One region of the Fructobacillus sp. ESL1129 genome, then DNA from elsewhere that is predicted to be linked to it. Evidence: predicted binding sites of a transcription regulator. Region 1 holds the regulator's gene; each other region holds the start of a gene.
What was found. The regulator LexA, encoded in region 1, represses DNA repair genes until DNA is damaged. The targets are predictions, from matches to a motif close to CNAACANNTGTTNG.

Region 1 (4,153 bases):
GCGCCCCATCGTACCTGGTGGGATCCCGTTTGGTATGCCATGGCGGCCTACCCCAAACGTTTTATCTTTATGGCTAAGAAGGAATTGTTCAAGAACTTTTTCCTGCGCAAGCTAATCGTTTCGTTGGGTGCCTTCCCGGTCGACCGTAAGAACGTCGGTCCCGATGTGATTCGCAAACCCGTCAGTGAATTAAAGACGGGTGACCGTTCCCTCATCATGTTTCCCTCCGGTTCAAGGCACTCACAGAAACTCAAGTCTGGTTCCATCTTGATTGCCAAACTGTCTAAAAAGCCAATCGTACCCGCCGTTTACCAGGGACCTGTCAAGTTTTCCCACCTTTTCTTGCGTAAGCGCGTCACAATGAACTTCGGTGAACCCATCGTTATCGATCCGAAAGTGAAATTAACTGACGACGTGATTGCGGAATACAACGAAAAGATTGAAGCAGCCTTTGCCCAGCTCGATGATGAAATCGACCCAAATTGGGTCTACGTCGATCCAAAAGCCAAGCAATAATAAAAAGTCCCGAAGAATTCATCTTCGGGACTTTTTTAGATGAGCAAAATTACTTCTTTTGTGCCTTTTGGCTTTGTGCCTTCATCTGGCTCATCATTTGATTCAACTTCTTCTGTGATGGCTTTTGACCCATCGACATCATCATTGACTTCATCATCTCTTCTGAGATTGGTGGGTTCTTGGCCAAATATGACTTCATCGTGAAGCGCGCCAAGAAGAATCCACCAACCAGCCCAACAACCAGGGCCAAAAGTCCTACTAGTACAAGCATAGTGGTCTCCTTTACCTCTAAAAATCTAATGATAAGTATACCACAAGCAATCACCATCCGTTTCGACTTTTTAATCTTCATTTCAAAATACTTAAGAGTGAGGGTCAAGCTTAAGAAAATCTTACGAACATGCGTTTGCTTTTTCGCCTTATTTTCGCTAGAATAATAGCAGATTTAATGAAATGGGAAGAACACTATGGAATCGGATTCAAAACAAATTCAGGTACTCCGCTTCATTCACGAGTACCAATCAAAAAACGGCTTTCCGCCGACCATCCGTGAGATTGGTGAGTCAGTTGGCCTTTCGTCTTCTTCAACCATCCACGGTCACATTTCCCGTCTGATTAAAAATGGTTATCTCTTAAAGAAGGGTGAGAAAACGAAGGCCCGTGCCATCGAAGTAACCGCTAAGGGATTTGAAATGCTTGGGATTTCATCTAACGCTGGTAAGATTCCAGTGCTTGGTTTGGTCACCGCTGGTCAACCTATTTTGGCAGTTGAACAGGAAGCAACGGAATTCTTCCCTATTCCCGAAGATTTAATTCCCTACGACGGTGATCTCTTCATGCTAAACGTTCGCGGTGAATCCATGATTAACATCGGGATTCTTGATGGCGACAAAGTGATTGTCCGCCGTCAACAAACCGCCGACAACGGCGATATCGTCGTGGCGATGAACGAGGACAACGAAGCAACCGTCAAGCGTTTCTTCCGCGAAGCTGGCCACTACCGCCTGCAACCGGAAAACGATACCATGGCCCCCATTATTTTGGACCAGGTATCCATCCTCGGTAAGGTGGTATCACTCTATCGCGATGCCATCTACTAAAAACTACTAAAAGATCAGCATTTTGCTGGTCTTTTTCTTTTGCCATTACACAAAAAAAGACGACACTTCTGTGTCGTCTTTTTCATTTTCTACTGCTTATGCCTTATGAGCTGCTGCATAGCTTTCTGAAACAGGCTTTGTCACGATGTCGTTAATTTCACCAAGCAACGTGTTCAAAACTTGTTCAGCAGCCATCAAGGCCTTGATCTTTTCGTCAGCTTGAACATCCTTCGCAATGGCGTCCCATTCCTTCTCCTGTTCAGGAGTTGGTGTCTTTTGGGCCTGCATCATTTGTTGCACCGTCATTTGAATCGTTTGGAATTGCTTGAAGAGTTCCTTTGACTTGTCATCGCCTTGAACATCCTTGAAAGCCTTTTCCCATGATTGGTATTGCTCAGTTTGCGTCAATACCTTTGCCATCTCGTTTGCGTTATCGTAAATATTTACTGCCATTTATGTCAGTCCTTTCTTATCTAAACAACTTCAACTACTTTTACTAGTTGAACCATCCTGTTACAGTATCCCATACTTTATTAGCACCAGCAACCGTTGTGTCCACCCCGTTCTGAATGTTCTTCTTCGCGTTATCCGCCCATGAATTACCATCAGATGATGAACTGGCTGAACTCGTGGTCTTATTAGCGTCCGATACCGTAAAGGAGCTTTCTTCGGTGTTTGGTAAAATCTGCCCCATCGAAGTTTTGACCAGGTTTCCAATTGTTGACATTAAGCCAATTGGGAGTGAACTTGAACTATTGCCTTCAATTCCTTCCCATGAAACTTGGACCACATCGTTGGTATAGGCAACTGCCCATGAATCCTTTGATGAGTTCGAATTATTGGTCGAATTAGGGTTTTCCGTTGTTCCGGTCTTTCCAGCAATCGTATAGCCAGTTGGTGTGGCCCCCTTACCAGTACCGTTGGTATAGGTACCAAGCATCATCTTGGTCATCTTGTCGGCAATCGACTTGGAAATTAATTGTGTTTGCTTAGCCTTTGGTTTAGCCACGATTGTCTTACCCGAAGCATCCACAATCTTAGTGATGTAATGGGCCTCTGACATCTTTCCGCCGTTTGCAAAAGTCGTGTAGGCAGCAGCCATTTGCTGTGGTGAAACACCCTTTGTCAAACCACCAAGTGCCAGAGCGTAATTCTTATCGGAAGAAACCAAGTTCAAACCAAACTTCTTACCCCAAGTATAACCAGTATCCACCCCTAACTTATCAAGCAAGTAAACCGCAGGAATGTTGTACGAATGCTCGAGGGCTTCGTACATCTTCACATTACCCGTTTCAACGTTCAAGGCGTTGTTTGGCGAGTAGTTATTCGTACCGAAACTCATCTTTTTGTTTGGTAACTCGGTATTAATGGAATAGCCATTGACTAAGGCCGGCGTGTAGACAACCAATGGCTTAATAATCGATCCTGGTTGGAGCTGTGACTGGTTGGCGCGGTTAAAGCCACGGTATGTGTGGGTCGTTTCCCGACCACCAACGACTGCACGAACACCACCTGTTTTGGCATTTAAGACGACCGTAGCGGCCTGTGCCTCCGACTGATTACCGAAGAGCGAGCCCTTCTCGTAATCGTTTTGTAGGTTTTCCTGATCCTTTTGGTTCAGCGTTGTATAAATCTTATAGCCCTTATTCATGATGTCTTTTTCGGTCAAGCCATAAGTATTAATCGCTTCATTAATGACCGAATCAAAGTACCAAGGGTAACGATAAGATTCATCGCCCGTGTAATTATCAGAAAGCGTGATGTTCGTTGCCTTTGCAGCAGTAGCTTCCGACTTGGTGATCTTCTTATTTTCAACCATTGTTTCGATAACTAGGTTTCGACGAGCCTTTGACCGGCCTGGGTTATCAATTGGATTAAAGCCAGAAGGATTGGTGAGCATTCCCGCCAGCGTTGCCGCTTGTTCGGTATTCAACTCCGAAGCATGAACACCAAAGTATTTTTCAGAAGCATCCTCAACACCCCAGACACCATGACCAAACCACGCGTTGTTCAGATACATGGTCAAAATGTCGTTTTTCGAGTAAGTTTTCTCAACCTGAACAGCTAGGAAGATTTCCTTAAACTTACGCGTAAACGTCTGTTCCTGCGTCAAGTACGCATTCTTCACCAATTGTTGCGTCAAAGTCGATCCACCACCAGAAATGGTTTCGGAACCCGTCAACTTATTCTTAACTAGCAAGAAGGCTGCGCGGGCCAAGCCCTTGATTGAAAAACCAGGTTCCTTATAGAAGTTACGATCCTCAATCGAGAGCACCGCGTTTTTCATCGAAGGAGCAATTTGATTATATTTGACGTAGGTTCCCTTTTGCGAATAGAGTGAACCGGCTTTATCACCCGAATTATCGTAAACGTCAGTCGTCTGTGAAAGCGACTGCTGCAAAGATGAAACGTGGGCCGTCTTCGCGTTCACAATGCCATAGGCAGAACCCGCCAAGAAAAGGGTCATGACCATTAAAATCAACAAACGACCAATCTGATAGCGATTCCACACTGGTGCAATTTTTTGCCAACCAGCC
Region 2 (4,153 bases), 500 kb from region 1:
ATTCTTAGCCATGTTTTCCTCTACTTGCTAAAAAGCCCATCACTGGGCTTCCTGTTTAAACAGACTCACTAACTAGCGGCCGGCCTGTTTTTTTAATTTCATGATGTTATCACGGACTTTCGCAGCGGTTTCAAAGTCGAGTTCCTTGGCAGCCGCCTTCATTTGCGCTGACAAGTTCTCCAAGATATCCGTTTGATCCGACTTTGGTAAGTCGGCAAAGTCGACCTCCGTCATGTCGACCGACTCCGTTTCCTCACTTGGCCGATCAGCACGGATCAAGTCACGAATGTCCTTTTTAATGGTTTGTGGCGTAATACCATGTTCCTTGTTGTAAGCCATTTGAATCTCACGACGACGAGCCGTTTCATCCATGGCTTCCTTCATGGACCTGGTGACCTTATCCGCATACATAATCACGTGACCATTGGCATTACGAGCCGCACGACCAATGGTCTGAATAAGGGAACGAGGATTACGCAAGAAGCCCTCTTTATCGGCATCCAAAATGGCCACCAAAGACGTTTCCGGCACATCGATTCCCTCTCGAAGCAAGTTGATGCCGACCAAGACATCGTACTTACCAAGACGCAATTCGCGAATAATCTTCGTTCGCTCCAGCGTTTTAATATCGGAATGCAAGTAAGCAACCTTAATCCCGACATCTTTCAAATAATCCGTCAAGTCTTCTGACATCCGCTTGGTCAGTGTCGTAATGAAGACACGCTCATCACGTTCAACTCGCTTGTTAATCTCGCCAACTAAATCATCAATCTGCCCCATAACTGGTCGAACTTCCACTTCAGGATCAAGCAGACCAGTTGGTCGAATAATTTGTTCCACCACGTCTTTTTTGGGGACGCGTTCAAGTTCATAGTCACCAGGGGTGGCCGACATATAAATAATTTGGTTAACGTGCTTTTCAAATTCCGGCAACGTTAACGGCCGGTTATCCAAGGCAGAAGGTAAACGGAACCCGTAATTAACCAGTGTTTCCTTGCGGGCCTTATCGCCATTATACATACCACGAACCTGTGGCATCGTCACGTGACTTTCATCGACAACAATCAAAAAGTCATCTGGGAAGAAGTCAAGCAGTGTATAGGGTGCTTCTCCCTTTTGGCGACCGTCCATCCAACGCGAATAGTTCTCAATTCCTGGCGTAAAGCCCATTTCTTGGAGCATGGCCAGGTCGTATTCCGTTCGCTGACGAAGGCGTTGTGCTTCGAGTAGCTTCCCCTCTTTTTCGAATTCCTTTAGACGTTCTTCCATTTCCTCGCGGATACCAACCAGAGCCTTCTTCATCCGGTCATCGTCGGTCATAAAGTGCTTAGCGGGATAAACCGCTACATAGTCTTTTTCGGAAACAACCTGTCCGGTTAAGGCATTAATCTGACGAATCCGATCAATTTCATCACCAAAGAACTCCACCCGCAAAGCCAATTCATCTTGTGAAGATGGAAAAATCTCAATAACATCACCGCGAACACGAAAGGTTCCACGCTGAAAGTCAATGTCGTTACGCGCAAACTGGACGTCTACCAGGTCGTGCATTAACTGGTTACGACCGTACTCGCTGCCGACGCGCAAGGAAATGACGTGATTCTTATACTGGTGAGGATCACCCAATCCAAAGATTGAAGAAACTGAAGCCACCACAATGGTATCATTGCGCTCAAAAAGCGAGGCCGTCGCCGAGTTTCGCAACTGATCAATTTCATCGTTAATGGCCGAGTCCTTTTCAATGAAAGTATCAGAAGAAGGCACGTAAGCCTCTGGCTGATAATAATCATAATAGGAAACGAAGTATTCAACCGCATTATTCGGGAAGAACTCTTTCAATTCGGAATAGAGCTGACCCGCTAGGGTTTTGTTATGTGACAACACTAAAGTTGGTTTATTATTTTGAGCAATGACGTTGGAAATGGTAAAGGTCTTTCCGGTACCAGTGGCACCAAGAAGGATTTGCTCCTTTTCGCCATCCTTCAGCCCTTTCACCAACTGCTTGATGGCCTTTGGTTGGTCACCAGTGGGCTGGTACTTTGAAACAACTTCAAATTTTTCATTCTCTCGTTTTGGTGCTACCATGAGGCCTCCAAACTGTTAAAACACTTATTTTATTATAGCAAAAAACGAACAGATGTTCTATAACACAAATCTGTTCGTTTTTGAGTTCAATAACCAATCAAGAAGCTTACTTTAGTTCCGGTGCATCGGTTTCGTATTCGTTCACCGTCGACTGACCGTTGTTTTTAGCAAGCAAAGAGGTCGGGTTTGATTTTTGGTTTTGCTTCAATTGCTTGAGAGCAGAAGCCTTTTGATAGTCATAGGATGACTTATTCACTGTATAGGAGTTCAACCTCGATTTATCGAAGCGAAGCAAGTCGCCTGTAATGACTTTATCGGAATAAGACAAAGACTTATCCGCGTATGCCTGTACTCGTGCAGCCGTTGCTTTCAAAGCCGGATTAGACTTCATGGACAGCTTTTGGCCCGTCTGAGTATCATAATAGTCATTTCGATACTTTGTGTAGGTTGGGGTCACCCAATCACCATTTCGGAAGACAACCGTTTGTGGGTTTTGCTGTGAAAGCAAATCATGACCGAAAATCGTCATGCCATCCGTTGATACTCCAAGCAAATGCAGGAGGGTCGGCATCATATCAATTTCGCCACCATAAGTGTGGTTAATGCCACCCTGCAAGCCAGTGCCGTGAATCATGAACGGAACCTTTTGGAAGTTGGCCAAATCGTAGTTATCAACGGAATCCTTACCAAGCAACTTCGCAATGGCCGGTTGGTGGTTTTCAGAAATTCCGTAGTGGTCACCATACAAAACAAAGGTTGAATTATCGTAGAGGCCGGTCTTCTTCAGGTAGGCCATCAATTCACCAAAGGCTTGATCCAAGTAGTGAGCCGTTTGTACGTAGCCATCCACTGTTGAATCCCCTGTCTGGGTTGCTGGGAAAGTGGCGTTCTCCTTATCCAATGTATATGGATAGTGGTTGGTAACCGTGATTAACTTGGCATAGAACGGCTGAGGCAATTGCTCAATGTATTGCGCCGTATCCTTCAAGAAAATCTTATCTTTCAAACCATACCCAACGGAGTAATTGGCCTTGTCAGCGTTTGGATAGTAGTTCTTTGAGAAGAAGTAGTTATAACCAAAGGACTTATAGGTGTTATTCCGGTTCCAAAATGTTGAAACATCGCCGTGGAAGGCAGCGGATGTATAGCCCTGCTGACCAAGAATTCCCGGCATGGACTCGAAGGTATTGGCCGTTCCGTACTTTGTCATGGCTGAGCCGGTCGCCAAACCATACAGCGAATTTTCCTGCATCATTTCAGCATCGGAAGTCTTTCCCTGTCCAACTTGGTTATAGAAATTATCAAAAGAAAGGGTGTTTTGATCATGGTAGAAAGCATTCAAGTTCGGCGTTACTTCCTGCCCATCGACTTTATAATCAATCAAGAATTGTTGGAAGGACTCTAAGTGAATGACAAAGACGTTCTTCCCCTTTTGACTGCCATAGTAGCTGGCATTGGCCGGAATGTTGTTTTGATTAATAAAGTTCTGAACCGTTTTCAAATCGCTAGCCGTCGCCTCTTTACGAGAGTCAGACTGCTTCTTCGTTTGAAAGGCGTTAAAGGCCGCATATTCATTCAAACCCAGATACTTAACGATGTAGTTATTATCAAAGGACCGTGTCAGCAAGCCCGAGCGGTCAACCGAAGCAATCCCAAAATCAACCAGCATCAAAGCAACACCCAGACAAGTGGTCAAGAAGGCGTAGCGCTTCAAAATTTTCTTCTTGTCAATTGGCCAGAGCTTAAAGAGTAAGAACACGGCTAAAATAATTACATCGACATACACAAGAAAGTCGGTTGGCCTAATAATGGCCGCAATGGACTTTCCAAGGTTATTCCCCGTTGATGAACCCGAACCAAGAATGCCGAATGACAGGAAGTCTGAGAACTCACGATAATAGAGCATGTTGGCAAAAAGCCAAATGGTCTGAATTAAGTTGAACAGCCAGACGAGGAAGTAGGCTAGCCGTCCACGGAAATAAAGACCAATGCCAAGTAGAATAATAGCGGTTGGAATCGGATTTAGAGCTAGCAAAAACAACTGAATGGGACCGGAAGCCCCCAAAGA
Region 3 (4,153 bases), 300 kb from region 1:
AGTTCGCCGAGTAGGTAGGCGTATTCACCATCCTTTGAGAAGCGGATGTGGCGAGGGCCGAATCCGGCAGTCGTCTCGAAACGAGCGGCTTCGTTGAGCTGACCATCCTCTGTAACGTCAAAGGTAATGACTTCATCAGTCCCAAGGTCGACAACAACTAAGCGGTTGTCGGGGGTGAGGTTGGCAAAGTGAACGTGTGATGATTGTTGTTCAGGACGTGGGCCGGAGCCTTCGTTTTTCCAGGTATCGCGAATCTCCAGTGAACCATTGTCAAGAATCTTGTAGGATTCAACGGTACCACGGTGGTAGTAGCCGGCAAAGACGAGTTGACGATTCTCATCAACACCGATGTAAGCAGGGGTTGACCCTTCCGTCATGTTGGCGCCAATTTCAGCCATTGGACGTTTGCTGTTATCGGTTGCGGCAACGCCACCTAAATCGCCACGCTTGTCAACGATATAGGCCCGGTTAGCCTTTGACAAGGCTAAATAGGTAGGGTTAGTTGCTTCATAGACCAGTTTTGCATTGCTTAACTGACCCGTTTCAGAATCAAAGGCGGCTTCATAGACACCCTTTGAAGTTTTCTTAGTATAAGTACCAAAAAGTACGTGGTGAACAGACATGTTCAGAAACACTCCTTTGCTTTTTTAATATCCTTGTCATTATAACATGGAAAAGTCAGTCCTGATGGTGGACTGGCAATCTGTGCTAAAATAGGGGAGTTGACTTTACAAGAAAAAGGATAAGATAAATGACCAATCATATTGTATTATTTGAACCGGTTATGCCTGCTAACACGGGTAATATTGCCCGAACAGCTGCTGGTACAAACGCTATTCTACATTTAATCGAACCACTTGGTTTTGATATTTCGGATAAGGCCGTGAAGCGTGCTGGTTTGGATTATTGGGACCACGTCCAGTTAGTGACGCATCCATCGTTACCGGATTTTTTGGAAACACTTGGTGACAACGACTCCCTCTACTTGGTGTCGAAGTTTGCTAACCAGGATTATACGGACCCTGACTACCGTGAACAGGAGGGTAAAGGGGACAATTACTTCCTATTTGGTAAGGAAACAACGGGTTTGCCTGAAGTCTTTATGCGTCAAAATCCAGAAAAGGCCATCCGGATTCCGCAAAACGATCAAAACATCCGCTCCTTAAACTTGTCGAATACTGTTGCTATCGTGATTTTTGAGGCTTTGCGACAACAAGACTTTGCTGAGCTCGATAAAATTCACACCTATGAACAGGATAAGTTGAAGTAGGCTACAAGTTGTGGTGCAAAGCAAGTAATGGCAAAAAAATAAAAAAATAATCAGAAAAGTCTTGCCTTGGTCAGAATTCCTTGCTATACTAACATAGTTGTTTGATAGAAATGTTGAACAACAACTGACCATGGCCCGTTGGTCAAGTGGCTAAGACGCTGCCCTTTCACGGCGGAATCGAGAGTTCGATTCTCTCACGGGCTACTAAAAAGGTTTCACATCATTTATTGGTGTGAAGCCTTTTTTGTTTGTCATAGCGAGTACGTTTTGATTACTGATGCAAGTATTTTCTTGCATTCGCGTAAATGGATAAAATAAAAAGCCTATTGGGCTTATTTTTTTTTATTTTTTAATTGTTGGTAAACGATATAAAAGCAACCTGCTGAAAGAGCAAATAACAGAATAACCAAAAAGGTCCAACTGAATAGGAAGCATATCACTGAAATAAAAATCCATATCAGAATCAGCCGTGGTAAAAACGTGGTTAAAAATTCCCAAACAATAAACAAGCTAATTAGAAATACAGCAATAAATCCAATTAAAATCATCCCTATTCTCCTAATTTCTGCTCGATTTTTTTCAGTCGATCACTGATTTCATCCAGTTTGCCATTTAATTCCTCATCAAACTTATCTGATTGTTGTTGTGTGAAGAATGAGGTGACAGTACTAGTGATTGTACCGATTAATCCAATACCAACAAACATAAGGACAATGGCAACACCACGTCCGATAGGTGATGTTGGAGAAATATCACCGTATCCAACAGTCGTAGCGGTAACAATTGTCCACCAAAGTGCGTTACCGTAATTAATATCTTCAGCTAAAGAGTAAATGCCAGCTGAAATAAGTACTAGAATGATTGCAAAGCTCATTAGATATATAAAGCCGTTTGTATTGATGAATTTATTCAGATTATTTTTAAAACGTCCGGCGAAGCCAATAATCCTTACAAAGCGTAATAGCTTTAATAGACGAACCGTACGGACAATTCGAAACATGGAGAAGACTGAATCGAAAGGAACAATTGCTAATAAGTCGAAAATATTTGACTTAAAAAAGCGCCACTTATTTGATGAGAGTGTGAATCTTACTACGTAGTCTATCCAGAAAAAGATGAGAATAAAACGATCTATAACTAGGTAAGGTGCATGATTAATTGATATAAGTCCACCAATGTCCAGGCCAGCTAATGCGACGGAAATGATAGCCAGCGTGAAAACAGCAGCAAAATATAGTTTTTTCATTTAAGTGTCCCTGGTGATATTATGAAAAGTCGAACGAGCATTCATTGGGTAACAAATACATTATAGATGCTTATTAAAATATTGGAAATAAAGCGAATAGAGTAGCTAGATGATTTCTTTGTCATGCTTTTTTCGAGGGTAGAGCCTTCTTTTGGCATGTGCTAAGATAGGTAATGTAAGAATTTTGACTTTGCGGGTGTCTGAACCTGCGTTTAAGAGGAGTTTGTGATGGCGAAGCAGGCTAAAAAAAGAGGGCAAAAAAATAAGAAAAAGAATCAAAAAATGACCCGTTCTGGTGCAGCCAGTCAGGTCATTGCTTTAGTGACGATTCTGATTCTATCCGTTTTTGCCATTTTCCAGATTGGTTTGTTTGGCGTTTATTTAGCTGACTTTGTCCGGTTCTTCATTGGTAATCTTTATCAAGTGACGTTGGCGGTGGGCATGCTGTATGCTGGCTATTACTTGGTGATGGACAAAGTCTTACCTGTTCCAGGTCGCGTTTATGCTGGTGGTGGCATGCTTTATTTAGCTGCTTTGTTACTGTCGGCCTTGCTTTTTAATACCGGCGCGGATTTGCCCGATGGTAGTCCGCTGTCGCAGGTGACGCGAATCATTGGACAGGAATTGACGAACCAGACTGCTCACACCCCTGTTGGATCGGGAATCATCGGGGCCGCCTTTTACCAGCTTACCAGCACCTTTCTGTCAAACGTTGGGACCATCATCATTATCGTTGTTCTCCTCGTTGCTGGGTTGATTGTGACTTTTAAATTGCCCGCTCGTGATATGGCTCAAAAGTCAGTTCAAAAGGCGCAAGAAAAGGCCGTTGAAATTCGGGAAAAGCAGGAAGCTCGTCGTGATCAGCGGGCGCTGTTGACCAAAAAAGAGCGACAGGATCTAACTGATTTTGGCGATGATCCTTTTGGTGGAGCGAAGACGGAACCAAAATCCATGGTAGAAGATCCTTTTGCGCCGGTTGTGGAGGATGAACCGAAAACGACCGAGCCGGAAGAAACAAAATTGGAAGAGCCGCAAATTAATTGGCAGCAACCAGACGTGGGTAACGAAGAGCCAGTCGTGGATGGAACGCACGGGATTGAGCACGTGCTGCCGAATGTGAATGCTTCCAAACCCTCTAATGAAACAAGTGACCAGAAAACGGCTAGTGGTTTTGATAGCGAACAAGCAAACCTATCCGATGACGATTACCAGTTGCCATCGACTTCTCTGTTGACAAAAACAAAGGCAACGGACCAAACGAAGGAAGCGAAGAGCTTGAACGCTAAATCTCGCTTGGTTCACGATACATTAAAGTCATTCGGGGTGGAGGCCACGGTTTCCTCCGTTTCATTGGGACCAACTGTGACCCAATATGAATTGAAGCCGGGGCAGGGGGTTAAAGTAAACCGAATTGCGAATTTGGCTGATGATTTAGCACTTGCTCTAGCTGCGAAATCCATTCGAATTGAAGCACCAATTCCTGGAAAACCCTATGTTGGAATTGAAGTGCCAAACGATACGCAGGCTGTCGTTGGCTTTCGAGATATGATTGAGCAATCAAACACCTTAAATGAGGGGCTACTAACCGTGCCCCTCGGTCGTGACGTGTCAGGCAAGATTGTCTCCGTTGACCTTGC

Region 2: the regulator LexA is predicted to act here: its motif matches at 2,131-2,144, upstream of uvrB (excinuclease ABC subunit UvrB).
Region 3: the regulator LexA is predicted to act here: its motif matches at 2,547-2,560, upstream of ACSYSL_RS00790 (FtsK/SpoIIIE family DNA translocase).

What each region holds. Positions count from the first base shown of each region.
Region 1 covers NZ_CP196668.1:454,292-458,444, forward strand. Annotated here, with positions in the region: gene ACSYSL_RS02225 (lysophospholipid acyltransferase family protein) at 1-516, shown strand, start outside; gene ACSYSL_RS02230 (YneF family protein) at 566-787, opposite strand; gene lexA (transcriptional repressor LexA) at 984-1,616, shown strand; gene ACSYSL_RS02240 (YlbF family regulator) at 1,713-2,069, opposite strand; gene ACSYSL_RS02245 (PBP1A family penicillin-binding protein) at 2,113-4,153, opposite strand, start outside.
Region 2 covers NZ_CP196668.1:1,343,565-1,347,717, reverse strand. Annotated here, with positions in the region: gene uvrA (excinuclease ABC subunit UvrA) at 1-12, opposite strand, end outside; gene uvrB (excinuclease ABC subunit UvrB) at 73-2,085, opposite strand; gene ACSYSL_RS06665 (LTA synthase family protein) at 2,192-4,153, opposite strand, start outside.
Region 3 covers NZ_CP196668.1:149,689-153,841, forward strand. Annotated here, with positions in the region: gene ACSYSL_RS00770 (lactonase family protein) at 1-623, opposite strand, end outside; gene ACSYSL_RS00775 (tRNA (cytidine(34)-2'-O)-methyltransferase) at 752-1,270, shown strand; tRNA gene ACSYSL_RS00780 (tRNA-Glu) at 1,403-1,474, shown strand; gene ACSYSL_RS00785 (ion transporter) at 1,821-2,516, opposite strand; gene ACSYSL_RS00790 (FtsK/SpoIIIE family DNA translocase) at 2,745-4,153, shown strand, end outside.